3 regions of the Duganella sp. LjRoot269 genome follow, and region 2 is predicted to be linked to each of the others. Evidence: predicted binding sites of a transcription regulator. Region 2 holds the regulator's gene; each other region holds the start of a gene.
The links. Region 2 encodes LexA, which represses DNA repair genes until DNA is damaged. Its sites were predicted from a motif close to ACTGTATNNNNATACAGT; they were not measured.
Positions count from the first base shown of each region.

Region 1 (5,052 bases), 950 kb from region 2:
ATCAGCGATTTGAGCGCCAGCTGTTCCGGCGACAGCGCCTTCTTGCCCATCTTGATCTTCGGGTTGGTCAGCTCCTCGATCTCTTCCAGCACCTTCTGCGACGAGGTGCCCGGCGGCAGTTCGTTGACCACCGCCTGCCACTGGCCGCGCGCCAGTTCTTCGATCTTCCAGCGCGCACGCACCTTCATGCTGCCACGGCCGGTGGCGTACATGTCGCTGATCTGCGAGGCCGGAGTGATGATCTGGCCGCCGCCCGGGAAGTCCGGACCGGGTATCATCGTCATCAATTCGCTGTGCGAGATCTTCGGATTGCGGATCATGGCGACGGCGGCCTGCGCCACCTCGCCCAGGTTGTGCGACGGGATTTCCGTCGCCAGGCCGACCGCGATGCCGGAGGCGCCGTTCAGCAGCACCATCGGCAGGCGCGCCGGCAGCAGGCACGGTTCTTCGGTCGAGCCGTCGTAGTTGGCCTGGAATTCGACCGTGCCGAGGTTGATTTCGTCGAGCAGCACCTTGGCGATCGGCGTCAGCCGGGCTTCGGTGTATCGCATCGCCGCGGCGCCGTCGCCGTCGCGCGAGCCGAAGTTACCCTGGCCGTCGACCAGCGGGTAGCGCAGCGAGAAGTCCTGCGCCATGCGCACCATGGCGTCGTATACCGACTGGTCGCCGTGCGGGTGCAATTTACCCAGCACGTCGCCGACCACGGTCGCCGACTTGCGCGGCTTGGCGGTGGCGTTCAGGCCCATTTCGTTCATCGCGTACAGGATGCGGCGCTGCACCGGCTTCTGGCCGTCGCACACGTCCGGCAGCGCGCGGCCCTTGACCACCGAGATCGCGTAGTCGAGGTAGGCGCGCTCGGCGAAGGTGGACAAGGTCAGCGTGTCGCCGCCATCGCCGCCGTCGCCGTCGCCCAGCGGGGCGCCCGGGCCGCCAGCGTCATCGCCGCCGCCACCGCCACCACCCATGGCGCCCATGCCGCCGTCGCCGCCCATGCCGTCGCCGCCTTGCGGCGGCATCGGTGGTGCGGGCGGAGCGGGCGGCGTGGCGATAGCCTGCTGGCCGGCTGCCGTTTCCGGCGCCGGTTCGTCAAAGAGATTTGCTTGATGAGTCATAGTCGGTCAGTAATTAGATATCGGCTTCGGCTTCGTTGCCGTGTTCTTCGATCCAGGCGCGGCGGGCGGCGGCTTCGCCTTTGCCCATCAACATATTGAAGCGCGCGGCCGATTCGCCGTGCGCGTAGGCACCCAGCGAGACCGGCAGCAGGCGGCGCGTGTCCGGGTTCATCGTGGTTTCCCACAGCTGTTCGGCGTTCATCTCGCCCAGGCCCTTGAAGCGGGAGATGGACCAGGCGCCTTCCTTCAGGCCGTCCTTGCGCAGCTTGTCCTCGATCGCCACCAGTTCGCCGGCGTCGAGCGCGTACAGCTTCTGGATCGGCTTCTTGCCGCGCGCAGGCGCGTCCACGCGATACAGCGGCGGACGGGCGATGCAGATGTTCCCGTTGGCGATCAGGCCGGGGAAGTGCTTGAAGAAGAGGGTCAGCAGCAGCACCTGGATGTGCGAGCCGTCGACGTCCGCATCGGAGAGGATGCAGATCTTGCCGTAACGGAGGCCGCTCAAATCCGGCATGGTGTCGGCGTTGTGCGGGTCGACGCCGATGGCCACCGAGATGTCGTGGATCTCGTTGTTGGCGAACAGGCGGTCCTTGTCGGTCTCCCACGAGTTGAGCACCTTGCCGCGCAGCGGCAGGATGGCCTGGAATTCCTTGTCGCGGCCCATCTTGGCCGAACCGCCCGCCGAGTCGCCCTCGACCAGGAACAATTCGGTGCGCGTGACGTCGGTCGATTCGCAGTCGGTCAGCTTGCCCGGCAGGACGGCCACGCCGGACGATTTCTTCTTCTCGACCTTTTGCAGCGAGCGCAGACGCGATTGCGCCTGCTTGATGACCAGCTCCGCCAGCTTCTTGCCGTAGTCGACGTGGTGGTTCAGCCACAGCTCGAGCGCGGGCTTGGAGTAGGTCGACACCAGGCGCACGGCGTCGCGCGAGTTGAGGCGTTCCTTGATCTGGCCCTGGAACTGCGGGTCCAGCACCTTGGCCGACAGCACGAAGGAGACGCGCGCGAACACGTCCTCCGGCAGCAGCTTGACGCCCTTGGGCAGCAGCGAGTGCATCTCGACGAAGTTCTTCACGGCGCCGTACAAGCCGTCGCGCAGGCCCGATTCGTGGGTGCCGCCGTTCGGCGTCGGGATCAGGTTGACGTAGGATTCGCGCACCACGGCGCCTTGCTCGGTCCATGCCACCACCCACGCCGCGCCTTCGCCCTCGGCGAAGCCTTCGGCGTCCGGCCCGGCGAACTGCGCGCCTTCAAACAGCGGGATCAGGGTTTCGCCGTCGGTCGATTGCGCCAGCGCCTCGGTCAGGTAGCCGCGCAGGCCGTCGTTGTACTGCCAGGTCTGCGATTCGCCGGTCTTGGCGTTGGCCAGCGTGACGGTGACGCCCGGCAGCAGCACGGCCTTGGAGCGCAGCAGGCGCTGAAGCTCGGTCTGCGAGATGGCCGGCGAGTCGAAATATTTGGCGTCCGGCCAGGCGGTGACGCGGGTGCCGGACTTCTTGCCGTCGCGCGGAGCGACGATGGAGGACAGCGGCTCGACCACGTCGCCGTGCTCGAAGGCCAGCTTGTGCAGGCCGGTGCCGTCGGGCTCCTTGCGCCAGACGGTGATCTCCAGGCGCTTGGACAGCGCATTGGTGACCGACACGCCGACGCCGTGCAAACCGCCGGAGAACGCGTAGGCGCCGCCCGAACCCTTGTCGAACTTGCCGCCGGCGTGCAGGCGGGTGAAGACGATTTCCACCGTCGGCACGCCTTCTTCCGGGTGCAGGCCGACCGGGATGCCGCGACCGTCGTCCTCGACGGTGATGCTGCCGTCGGCGTTCTGCGTGACGATGATGTTTTTGCAATGCCCGCCCAGCGCCTCATCGGAGGCATTGTCGATCACTTCCTGGATGATGTGCAGCGGGTTCTCGGTACGGGTGTACATCCCCGGGCGTTGCTTGACGGGTTCCAGGCCCTTGAGGACCCGGATGGATGATTCGCTGTAGTCGGAAACTGGTTTTTTAGTGGCCATACGTGATCAAGCTTGAGGTTTAATACTGGGTTTATGTACAGTTTTATGCGGGCGTTTGCGTATTCTATCCTCAACCGGGCGCAATCGCGGCGGAAAAGGGCCAAAAAAAAGGCGCGGGCCAATTTATACACGATGTTTACAACGACGGCCCGCCTTTTTAGACCGTTTTTACGGCGGCGTCGATAAGCTGTTTTGTATCGCAACGATCAAAACAGGGGCTTGCATGATCATCGCCATCGCCAACCAGAACGACGCCGCCAGGGCCGCAGTGGCCGCCCATCTGGCCCGGCTGCGCGCCCGCAGCGGCCATACCGTGACGCTGATCGACACCGCCGCGCGCACCGTTTCGGGGCGCGAGCTGGTGGCCGAGCTGGAACGGCTGCGCAGCCGCCGCTGCGACATCGTCATCGACACCGCGGGCCGTGACTCCGCCGATAACCGGGCGGCGCTGATCGCCGCCCGGCTGGCGGTGGTGCCGCTGGCGCCGTCGCAGGCCGATCTGGCGGGGCAGTATGCGCTGATCGCGCGGCTGAACGCGGCGCGCATGTTCAATCCGGGGCTGCGGGTGCTGTTCGTGCTCGTCGGCGACGCCGATGCGTCCGAACTGGCGGCGGTGCGCGCTTATGTGGCGCATGTGATGTCGGCGACGCTGGCCCACACCGTGCTGCACGCGGGCGCCAACGGCGACATGGAATCCCTCTATCACGAAGTTTTTACCCACTAGCAGAAAGACCGCATCATGAAGAAGTTAATACTCTCCGCCTCAATTTTCGCCGCTGTCTTTGGCGGCAGCGTGCGCGCGCAGGATGCCGCGCCGGCGGCGAAGCCGGACAACGAGACCAGCTTCAACGCCGCCGTCGTCAGCGATTACCGATATCGCGGCATTTCGCAAACCCGCTTGCAGCCGGCGCTGCAGGGTGGCTTCGACTACGTCAACAACCCGACCGGCTTCTATGCCGGCACCTGGCTGTCGACCATCAAGTGGACCAAGGACGCGGGCGGTGGCGGCGACGTCGAATGGGATATCTACGCCGGCCAGCGTGGACAGGTGAGCGAGGCGGTGTCGTATGACGTCGGCGTTCTGGGTTATGTGTACCCGTCGAACGGCCTCGATAAGGTGTCCGGCTTCGTCGACGCCAACACCGCCGAAATCTACGGCCAGCTGGGCTACGGCCCGGCCTACGTCAAGTATTCGCACGCGGTGACCAACCTGTTCGGCTTCGTCGACAGCAAGAACAGCGGCTACCTCGATATCGGCGCCAATATCGATGCGGGCGAGGGCTATACCGTCAACCTGCATGCGGGTCATCAGAAAGTGAGGCACAACGACGCGGCAAGCTACACCGACTGGAAAATCGGCGTGACCAGGGACTTCGGCGTGGTGACCGGCGCGCTGGCCGTCATCGGCACCAACGCCAGCAAGACCGCCTACGCTTCGCCGGCCAACGGCAAGTTCCTCGGCAAGACCGCGCTGCAGGTGATTGTTAACAAAACCTTTTAAAAACGGTCTTCAATCGAAGGCGACATCCTCTAGACGGAAGCGGTACTTGCGACGCTCAGGCAGCGTCCAACCCGGGCCGGGTTCCGCGGAGCGTGGCTTCTTTCCACGGCGGTTAATACGATCGCCGATGGATCCTGCGATGCCCGTTCCTGCCGGCCAGTTCGACTCCCCGCGATTTTTACGGTTTGTTTACACCCGCTCTCCAAGTCTTTACAAAATCTTTAGACCCTTCCCGCTAACCTTCTCATTATCAAAACAAGACCTGTGAGGGTGTGATGGACATAGTATTTATCGGTGCAATGGTGGTGTTCTTTGTCGTAACCGTGGCGTTTGCCGCCGGCTGCGACAAGCTGGGAGGCCAGCCATGAGCATCTTCTATCTGATCGGCGCAATCGCCTCCGCCGGCCTGCTGGTGTACCTGGTCGTGG
Region 1 is NZ_CAXUSL020000001.1:6,680,721-6,685,772, reverse strand. Features, by position in the region: gene parC (DNA topoisomerase IV subunit A) at 1-1,112, opposite strand, end outside; gene ACSQ3S_RS29865 (DNA topoisomerase IV subunit B) at 1,126-3,123, opposite strand; gene ACSQ3S_RS29860 (hypothetical protein) at 3,347-3,847, shown strand; gene ACSQ3S_RS29855 (TorF family putative porin) at 3,863-4,624, shown strand; gene ACSQ3S_RS29850 (potassium-transporting ATPase subunit F) at 4,989-5,052, shown strand, end outside.
Region 1: a site for LexA is predicted at 3,148-3,165, ahead of ACSQ3S_RS29865 (DNA topoisomerase IV subunit B). Genes of this name have one in related genera too.

Region 2 (5,052 bases):
ACACCATCTTCTACGAGATGGGCGCCGAGCGCCGCGCGTCGATGGGCATCGCCGAATCGCTGATACGGGTGTCGGTCGGCATCGAAGACGCCGACGATCTGCTGGACGACTTCGCCTGCGCGCTGGAAGGCTGCTGATACAAAACTGCACATTTGAATATTTGTGCGCAGTTATCTTTTTCTATACACTTGGCTTTAATATATTTAAAGCCAAGGGGCGGAACAATGAAAACTGCTTTGGTGTTTGCGTTAACGCTGGCCGCGGCCGGCGCAGTCCAGGCCGAAGACCTGCAGAGTGACCAGCACAGGGCCCGCCAGTCCGACATCGACTACTACACCCAGCGCTACGACGGCGCCGATGTCGCGCTGGCCAGGTTCAACTGCGTCAAGCCCGACATTCCCACCCGCTCCGAAACCAAGCAGGACATCAAGGCCGTCGGCGCCGGCATCGACGCCTGGATGGCTTGCTACAACGGTTTCGTCAAAAAACTGCACGACGTGCTTCCTGTCGGCAAAGCCATTCCGGACGACCTGGTCGACCTGATGACGGACGACGAGTTGAAGCAGGCACTGTCCCGGCTGGATCACGCCTACGCCGCCGTCTACGCCGAAGGCAAGCAGCGCGCCGACCAGATCATGGCCGCCCGCGAAGCCTGGCAAACCAAGACCAACGAATTCGTCGCCACCGAGAACGCCCGCACGCAGCAGGTCGCCCTGGTGCAGCAGACCGAGGCCCGCAATGGCGCCTCCACCGCGCGCGCGTCGGGTCCGGTACCCACGCTGGCGGTCAAGCACTGAATTGTTTTGCCAAATCCTTAAGTTTGCTTATACACTTGGTTTTTCAGACTATAACTAAAAAGGTGTGACATGAAAGCTTCGTCGATAATCGGGTTGTGCATGGTATTGGTCAGCGGCAGCGTGCTGGCGGATGAACTGGCCGATGCCGACAAGTTGATGGCCGCCAAGGACTACACCCGCGCGCTGCCGATCTACGCCAAGCTGGCCTCCGGCGGCAACGCCGTCGCGCAATTCCACCTGGGCGAACTGTACTGGTACGGCGAAGGCACGGCGGTGGATATGGCCAAGGGCGACGAGCTGTTCAAGAAGGCCGCCGACGCGGGCGTGGCCGACGCCAAGGCGGCCTTGCAGATGACGCCGCAGCGCCAGGCCAAGCTGAGCCAGATCGACTACTACGCCAACAAGTACGACGGCTCGGATATTACGCTGAGCAAGTTCAACTGCGTCAAGCCGGACATTCCAGCGATGTCCACCAATGTCAGGGACATCAAGGCGGTCGGCGTCAACGTCGACGCCTGGCTGGCCTGCTACAACGGTTTCGTCAAGAACCTGAACAGCCTGCTGCCAGCCGGCAAGGCAATCCCGGCCGACCTGCCCAACCTGATGACGGATGCCGAATTTGCCCAGTCCATCGCGCGCATGGACCAGGCCTACGCGGCCGCCGGCGCCGATGCGAAGAAGCAGGCCGACAGCGTGAACCTGGCGCAGGCAGCCTGGGAAGCCAAGACCACCGAGTACGTCAAGACCGCCAGCGCCCGCAGCCAGAACGCGCTGACCCAGCGCCAGGCCGAAACCGACCAGCAGCAGAACTGGGACCAGAACATGCGGGTCGGCAGTTCTATCATGGGCAAGAGCACCAAATAACTACGATGTGATAACCGGGAGTAAGCGATGAGAGTTGCAATGATTGCTGGTCTGATGATGGTGATGGGCACGCAGGCTTGGGCTGCGGGGACGACCGATGTGGACCAGATCGTCGCCAAGCGCCGCGCGCACCAGGCGGACATCGACTATTACACCAGCCGCTACGACGGTGCCGACCTGGCCGCCAAGGCCAACTGCGCCGAGCCGGTGATGCCGTCCCATTCCGCTTCCCGCGACGGCGTCAAGCAGGTGCGTAACAATATCGCTGAATGGAGTGAGTGCTACAACCAGTTCATCGGCAGCTATAACGCCTTGCTGCCGGCCGGCAAAGCCATTCCGGCCGACGTGGCGGCGGTGATGACCGATGCCGAGCGCAAGGTCGCGGCCACGCGCATGGATATGGCCTATACCGAGATCGCCATGGAGATGCAGCGCAAGGCGCAGGCGCTGGACGTCAAGGCGGAGTTGTGGGCGCAGGCCACCTCGGAATTCTTGAAGGACCCGAGCTACGTCAAGCACTTCAAACAGAACTACTATTCGGTCAACAACAGCGACAACGGCATGGCTTCCTATGTTGTCGGCAGCGCCATGCCTGGCCAGCGTCCGACCGCGGACAACCGCCGCTAAGACCATAGCGGCGTCCGGGCAGCTGGCGCGAACTTAGTGCCAGCTGCGCATCAGGCCGACCGCCAGGCCTTCCAGCGCGAACTCGTCCGCTTCCGGATCGACCTTGATGATCTTGAAGTCCGGATTCTCCGGCAACAATTCCACCGTGGATCCCGTCTTCCGGTAGCGCTTGACCGTGACGTCGTTGCCGATGCGGGCCACGACGATCTGGCCGTTCTTGGCGCTGTCCACCTTCTTCACCGCAAGTAAATCGCCATCCATGATGCCGGCGTCGCGCATCGATTCGCCGCGCACCTTGAGCAGGTAGTCCGGCTTGGACGAGAACATCGCCGGATCGACGCTGTAGCTGGTTTCCAGGTTTTCCTGCGCCAGGATGGGCGAGCCGGCGGCCACGCGGCCGATCAGCGGCAGCGACATCATCAGCGACGGCGGCACCTTCGGCATCGCCGGCTCGGCATGCACGCCCAGCAGGCGGATACCGCGCGAGGTGCCGGCGGCGATCTCGATCGCGCCCTTGCGCGCCAGCGCCTGCAGGTGCTCCTCGGCCGCGTTGGCGGATTTGAAGCCCAGTTCATTGGCGATCTCGGCACGGGTCGGCGGGAAGCCGGTGTTTTCGATGGCATCCTTGATCAGATTGAGAATTTGTTCCTGTCGTGCGGTGAGCTTGATCATAGAGTCCGTTGGGCCTGTGTATATAGACAGTCTGTATTTTTGTACAGTGTGAGAGGAAATGCAAGAGGATTTGTTGCTTTGCGCGAAATAAATTCATGCGGCCTCATAGGGCAGGGAATTTCGGCGGCGGGCCAGGGCTGGTTTTTTGGCCCAAAAGCTGATATAGTCGCGGGCTTACCTCTTCCCACACCTGTCTTGACGCCAGGGTGGGCTATATTCACAGTCCTTAAGGGAGTTTGCATGCGTCACTATGAAATAGTATTTATCGTCCACCCGGACCAGAGCGAGCAAGTGCCCGCCATGATCGAGCGTTACAAAACCACCGTAACGACCCGCGGCGGCGCCGTGCACCGTGTTGAAGATTGGGGCCGTCGTCAGATGGCTTACTCGATCCAGAAACTGGCTAAAGCACACTACATCTGCCTGAACATCGAATGCGACAACGAGACCCTGGTCGAGCTGGAAACCGCCTTCAAATTCAATGATGCCGTGCTGCGTCACCTGACCGTCAAGATGAAGAAAGCGGAAACCGCTCCTTCGCCGATGATGAAGTCGGTACAACGTGAAGATGCAGCGAAATCGCATCGCACCGAAGCTCCAGCAGCCGCTGCTGCTCCTGCGGCCTAATTGTTTCAGAACCGGGCTGAATCAGCTCCAGTGAATGTAAGCCAATTCATCGCGTTGATCGCCGAACGGGACGCCTTGCGCTATACCCCGGCCGGCATGCCGATCGTGAACGCTGTCCTGCAGCACCGGTCGCAGCAGATGGAGGCGGGCATCGCCCGATTGAGCGAGTTTGAAATTTCCGCGGTTGCCGCGGGCGAGATTTCAGGCCGCTTCAGTCAGGCGCCACTGGCAGGCATGTATCAGTTCACCGGTTTTCTGAACAAGAAGAATCGCAATAGCAAAAGCCTGGTGTTTCACATCATTGATTTTAGTGCTGTCCCAGACAGCTCAATTTAAATACAGGAGCCTAAAATGGCATTCGGTAAAAAGTTCGACAAAAACAAGCTCAAGCTGAAAGAAAAGCGCAAGCAACAAAACCCATTGTTCAAACGTAAGAAGTTCTGCCGCTTCACCGCAGCAAACGTTGAACAAGTTGACTACAAAGACGTCGACACCCTGAAGGACTTCGTCCAGGAAAACGGCAAAATCATGCCAGCACGTCTGACCGGTACCAAGGCGCACTACCAGCGTCAAGTTGACACCGCAATCAAGCGCGCCCGCTACCTCGCGCTGCTGCCTTACACCGATCTGCACCACGCTTAATTGCGTAGTCTAGATAAGATCCTGGAGAAGAACTATGCAAATCATTCTGTTAGAAAAAGTCGTCAACCTGGGCAACCTGGGTGAAGTCGTTAAAGTTAAAGACGGTTACGCACGTAACTTCCTGATTCCGCAAAAAATGGCTCGCCGCGCTACCGCGTCAGCCGTTGCTGAATTCGAAGTCAAGCGCGCTGAACTGGAAAAAGCTGCTGCCGCCAAACTGGCCGCCGCGCAAGCCCAAGGCGAGAAACTGAACGGCATGACCGTGAACGTTTCGCAAAAAGCTGGTGTTGACGGCCGTCTGTTCGGCTCCGTCACCAACTTCGACATCGCTGAAGCGCTGACCAAAGCTGGTTTCGCCGTTGAAAAAGCTGCCGTGCGCATGCCTACCGGTCCTCTGAAGACCGTGGGCGAGCACCCGGTGAGCGTTGCTCTGCACACCGACGTGGTGGTGGAAGTGACCGTTGCTGTCGTAGGCGAAGCTGCCTAAGATTTGAGCGGGCGGCAACGCCTGCCAAGCTTGCAACATCGAGAAAAAAGCCGGGCTAGCCCGGCTTTTTTCTCGTCATAATTTTGTAGTATGGCACAAACAAGCAGGTATAATTCGCGCCATGAACGCCCCTTCCGATCCGCAAGTAGATTCACTCCGCGTCCCGCCGCATTCCATCGAAGCAGAACAGTCCGTCATCGGCGGCCTGCTGCGCGACAATGCCGCGTTCGACCGCATCGCGGACATGATGCATCCGGAAGATTTCTACCGCTACGACCACCGCATCATCTTCGAGCAGATCGTCAAGATGATCAACGGTTCCAAGCCGGCCGACGT
Region 2 is NZ_CAXUSL020000001.1:5,733,003-5,738,054, reverse strand. Features, by position in the region: gene ACSQ3S_RS25645 (cystathionine gamma-synthase family protein) at 1-137, shown strand, start outside; gene ACSQ3S_RS25640 (hypothetical protein) at 225-797, shown strand; gene ACSQ3S_RS25635 (tetratricopeptide repeat protein) at 897-1,661, shown strand; gene ACSQ3S_RS25630 (hypothetical protein) at 1,701-2,288, shown strand; gene lexA (transcriptional repressor LexA) at 2,322-2,960, opposite strand; gene rpsF (30S ribosomal protein S6) at 3,201-3,587, shown strand; gene priB (primosomal replication protein N) at 3,618-3,923, shown strand; gene rpsR (30S ribosomal protein S18) at 3,939-4,229, shown strand; gene rplI (50S ribosomal protein L9) at 4,264-4,716, shown strand; gene ACSQ3S_RS25600 (replicative DNA helicase) at 4,838-5,052, shown strand, end outside.

Region 3 (5,052 bases), 3.1 Mb from region 2:
TTCGAACATCTCTGGCGCTTCGCCAAAAGCACGGTCCAAGGTGGCCAACAGCTCCTTGCTCGTTCGCCGCAAAAGGCCAGCACGGGGCAACTTGCGCAGCGCGCCTATGCTTTTCGCGCCGATGTCGTTAAGCCAGTCGTGAAACGGCACGGCCGCAGGCACGAGTCCGCACGGTAATTGGCCCAGCCTGCGCTGCATGGTGGTCATCGAAAGCACACGGCGGCGAAACATTGCCCCCTTTGCGCGGCAGCTCCGTGCCAGGAGCCATGCACCTTCGGCGGTAGGTGCGACTCCCAACTGCGCGGTGAACCCCAGCGTCACGATACTGTGCGCCACGCGTAAGCACAACGCGTGCGGCCCTCTAAACAAAGTCAGACTCGCGCTCACATCAAGTAGTAACGAGAAGTCAGATTGAAGGGTCACTTCTGGCGTGAACTGCATGAGTGCCGTAGAAATTGCGTCAAATGCCAGCTCTTCTTTTTCTGGAGACCGTTCAAGAATCACGGTCTCAGGCGCGACTGCAGATACGCCACCGCTGCGCATGCCCAAACGCACTCCGCCACGTGCAGCTTCCGGCGACATCGTTACGACCTGACCTTGGTCGATAACCGCGTATGCCCCGGGCTCAGACCAGCGCGGTCGTAGAGATTCGAGTGGTAGCAGCGGCAGGTGCACGGTGAACAGGAGTTTCATGATGTTCTGTGTCCAGCTGACGACCAGCGGGCATATCCGGGAGTGAAACGAAAATAGGAGCTTCGCAGTGCGGGCCCCGGCGTTTGATGATGTCGACAGAAACACCGCCAAGTGCAGGCCGGATTGCAATCCGTAGAGGCGAAGGGGATGCATCAGCGGCAGCAGCGAGTGGGCGAATGAGCCACAGCCACGTATCCGTGCTTTGTGCCGCAAGGTTCAGCCGCCGGAGCGACTCCGCACGGACGTTCGATTGCCACAGCATGACGGCGCCGCAAGACCCGTTTTTTAGAATTTGCTCGGCTGACCACAACGCATCAGCAGAGCTGCCTGGGCGGAGCCATAGCACATTGCGGTCATTCACCTGCCATGAGCGGCAGGCCATGGCATGCGGCAGGTATGGTGGCTGTATCAGAGCGACACGCTGCTGCTTGGACAGCGACACGAGGGTTGGCTTCAGCAACTGCATCTCACCGATGCCATGCTGTTGAACCAGTAACTCAACCAGGGCAGACCGAGGCCAGCCGCCATTTGGTAGCTCGGCATCAAGTGCTCTGTGGCCTGTGCTGCAAGTCGTCGACCGGGACACAGCTAGCTCATCCGCCCGCCAGATATCGCGCATTGCGAGCACGCCAGCCTGTTCGGCAGAAGTGGTAATCGGAAGTGGGGTGGTTAGCATGGCAACAATTGAGTTAAATTTACCTGTGATTTTGTACAGTGGTTTCGCTCAGTATAGTGTCCCTCGAGGCTGACTAGCAAGGGGTTTTTTATTGCTATACTGGCACTTTTTCATGGTGGATTCTTTTGAATTTTTCGAAGAAATTTATAAAAATTCTTTGACCTGACTAAAGTTATGCCATGTGGGAAGCGGTGCGAGAGCAAATTTCTAGATAAAAATTTGTATTCCTGATATAGGAAACTGTATTCTTAACGTCACGAGCTCACCTTTTAGATGATAGAAAGTCAACATCATGCGAGAAAAATTACTAGAGCTTCTGGCCACTCGTAACCTTAATAATGTAAATGATTGGTTGCGAAGCCTAAAACCGCCCCCGGATGATGAACGAATCCAGGAGGAGATAGCTGCGCTCCATAGTGATTTAAACCTGTTCTCGCTCCTAAACGAGATAACTCAAGACAGTTTTATGTTATCAATTTACTTGATATTGGAGTCGGCAAAGAAAGTAAAAATGAGAACTGATGCAGATATCTACGCTTTGAGCGATTACTCTCGAAGAGTAGATGGAGCATTTCTAGATGTTGTGGCAGATGAAATTGCTGTCTCACTTAAAGACCGGCCTGAATTCGCTATAACACTGTTAGGGAAAATTGGCGAAAGAGAGGAGGCGCTTGATGTTGCGTTATTAGCGTGGACAATTGCGTATGCTAGAGCATTTCCTGATGCGGCTATCAATTTTCTTCATCAATTCGATACATCACCGGTAAGGAATGGTTTTCTATATGTGGCGATGCTGATGAACCTGAGCAGGAATCCGGAGTTCGAAGATTTTGTTCGTCACAATCACGACGAGGTAATTACCAATATCAAAAAGCTCAGCAAGGAGAAGCCCGAAAGTCACATAGCCTGGCAAGTTCTATGTGATATTTCTGAATTTTCAGTTGAAGCTACGGTCTATCTCAGAAATGTAATTTCGGAGGGACAGGTAGCAATAGCTAGAGCATTTTTGTTTAAATTGGCAACAAGAAATAAGAAACTTGTTACTGTTGAAAAAATTCCTTTGTCAGAGTTTTTGAAACCAATTTTGCCCATCGCGCTGCAAGATAACGGAATTTCAATGCAATATGGTGCCATACTTGCTAGGTTGGTCACAAACAAAGATACTCGTGATGAAGTGTTTTCTGTCATGCAATATGCAGAGGAAAATTTAAATTTAGATTTATGTGAAAAATTTGAGAGCTTATCCCATGCAATAATGGATGCTGAATTATTTAGCACGTTGCTAACTAAACGATTGATGGATAAAAATTCTAACCCTACCGCTCTTCGGAACCTGTTGCAATTTTGCATTGTAGGCCGAGCTGAGTGCGATATAGATTGTGAATTATTCGTGTCGGCGGTTTTTGAACAGCGTAGGCGGATGATGGCGCGGTTGATTGCATATACGCACAATGGCCCCTCGCTGTGTGCATTTGCTGCCGTTCTTGCTGAATCCGAAAAAATGCAACCTGATGGCTTAGCAATTGCGAAATCGATAATTGAATACATTACTCTGGAATATCCTGATTCCTCGGAGAAATTTTTCTTAAAAAAGAAAAAAACAAAGATTTCGTCGAAAAATGCTGCGTCATTGTATTCCTCCGCTATGAAAACTCTCGTAAAATCAAAAAATGATAGACAGGCACTGCCAAGTTTGGATGAGCTGAGGCCATCAAGCTCTCAGCACTTAGCAATGATTCATCAAGATATCAAAACGAATCGTGAGATTGGCCGTGCAGCAGAAGAGAAGTCGATATTTTCGTCCATCGCAAAGAAAGTTCGGATTTTGCAAGGAACAAAGGTAGCCACAATTATGTATGACGGTCGAACGAGCATCACGAAAATGGGTACCATGAGTTATTCAATTGAGCTACCTCGAAGCGAGCGTGCCGACCCCGTGGGTGGCCTGATTCAACGTCAGAGCTGGCTACAGGGGGGCGAATGAGCATCCGCCTATTGTTAGAGAGCTTTTTGGGATTAATGAAGGAGTCCGGTGAGCTAGATAAGCTTCTCCCACTTTTAGTAACGAGTATGGGGCATGATATTCCATTCTCTGCACAGAAAGGAGTTCGAGAATATGGTATAGATGTCGTATCCGTAGGAAGAGACCCAGAAGATGGACACCGGAAGATTTTCTACTGGCTAATTAAATGCGGTGATATCGGTAGGACTGAGTGGAACTTAACAAATCAATCTATCCGCCAATCAATTGACGATGCAGGCGATACGTTCCTATCTACAAATGTTCTACCCCAACATAAGAAATTACGTAGGAAACTTGTAATTTTAACGAACGGAAATTTTAAAACCGAGATTAGACAAACGTTGAGTCAATATCTCGACGCATGGAACAGTCGCCATCAGGCAGACAGCTTAATGGTTAACGGCTCACTGCTCGCATTATGGACTGAGCACTATCTGCTTGACGAAAATATTCTTCCACCTGAGCATCGGACCCTTTTCAGGCGCGTGCTTGCGAACATCGCGAATCCTGAACTCAGTGTGCCTGTTGGGCGTCAGCTAATTAAGGGGATTCTTACGCCTCCCGAATTCTCAAAATTGCAGACACCGAAGCAAAAGAAACGCAGACTCTCAGCCTTCCGAGCTGTTAGAACGGCGCTGACTGTCATCTTCCAATGGTCAATTAATGAAGGTGGACTGGAAACTGTTCGACAATTGTTGGAGTACGCCGTCCTAGAAAGTTGGGCCCAGATACATGGTGACTTGGAAAAATTAGATAAATCTATTTTGCAGGAATTTGCTGAGCTCCAATACCAAATGTTAGGTGCGGGGCAAAGCTATACCACTAAAATTTCTCCGTATCTAGTTCTAAATGATGCTTTGTCCCTCCAAGCAGGAGATGCGCTGGTAACGAACACGTTAACTTTTAGGGAAATAGGACAGCTTGGCTTGCATGGCGTTACTTGGGGATTTTTTGCGACCCAAACCACAGGCGATTTCTCTACTCTTGCAACGCAATGGGCATCAATCTGTTCTGCTTTGATATCTAAAACATTGCAGACGCACAGTTGTAGTCAATCTCCGGCTTTCGATTACCAAGCCGTGGACATACATTGTGGTTTGCTGTGCCTAATGATTACAGAGAAAAGAAATGAGGCCGCAATGTGGGTCACGAACATAATCGGGAGATTAGGGTTCATTGTTAAAGATAAGAAGAAGTACTGGCCAATGGCGGCAAAATTTGAAGAGGTTCTTGAAACCCGCAACAGTTCTTCAGAGCCCAATCCCGAATTCTTGGACGTAAGTAGTCTTATTCCAATACTGGCGATGTGGTGTGCAGTACTTAATATTGATGAATCTTACCAAGTAATCCGTCAACGAATTTTACCTTCGATGCCAGACCTCTCATTGAATATCTGGTCATCCGACCTAGATTTCGACGGCATAGTGAACGAGCCAACTACATTGCATGAAAGTGGATTCGGCCAAGTGTTGTCGGGTCTTCCAGAAACCGCTGCGCAGCTCCTATCCATCTTGAAAGAGGAAGTGGAAGGGATACCTCCACTGGATAAAAATTCTTGGTATCGAAACAGAGTATCAATGATTCCACTGTTGGCGGCTCTGCACTGGAAATTGCAGATACCAAAACAGATGCTTGTGGAACACATTTCAGCATTTCAACT
Region 3 is NZ_CAXUSL020000001.1:2,674,247-2,679,298, forward strand. Features, by position in the region: gene ACSQ3S_RS12025 (Y-family DNA polymerase) at 1-693, opposite strand, end outside; gene imuA (translesion DNA synthesis-associated protein ImuA) at 626-1,369, opposite strand; gene ACSQ3S_RS12035 (hypothetical protein) at 1,662-3,353, shown strand; gene ACSQ3S_RS12040 (hypothetical protein) at 3,350-5,052, shown strand, end outside.
Region 3: a site for LexA is predicted at 1,392-1,409, ahead of imuA (translesion DNA synthesis-associated protein ImuA). Genes of this name have one in related genera too.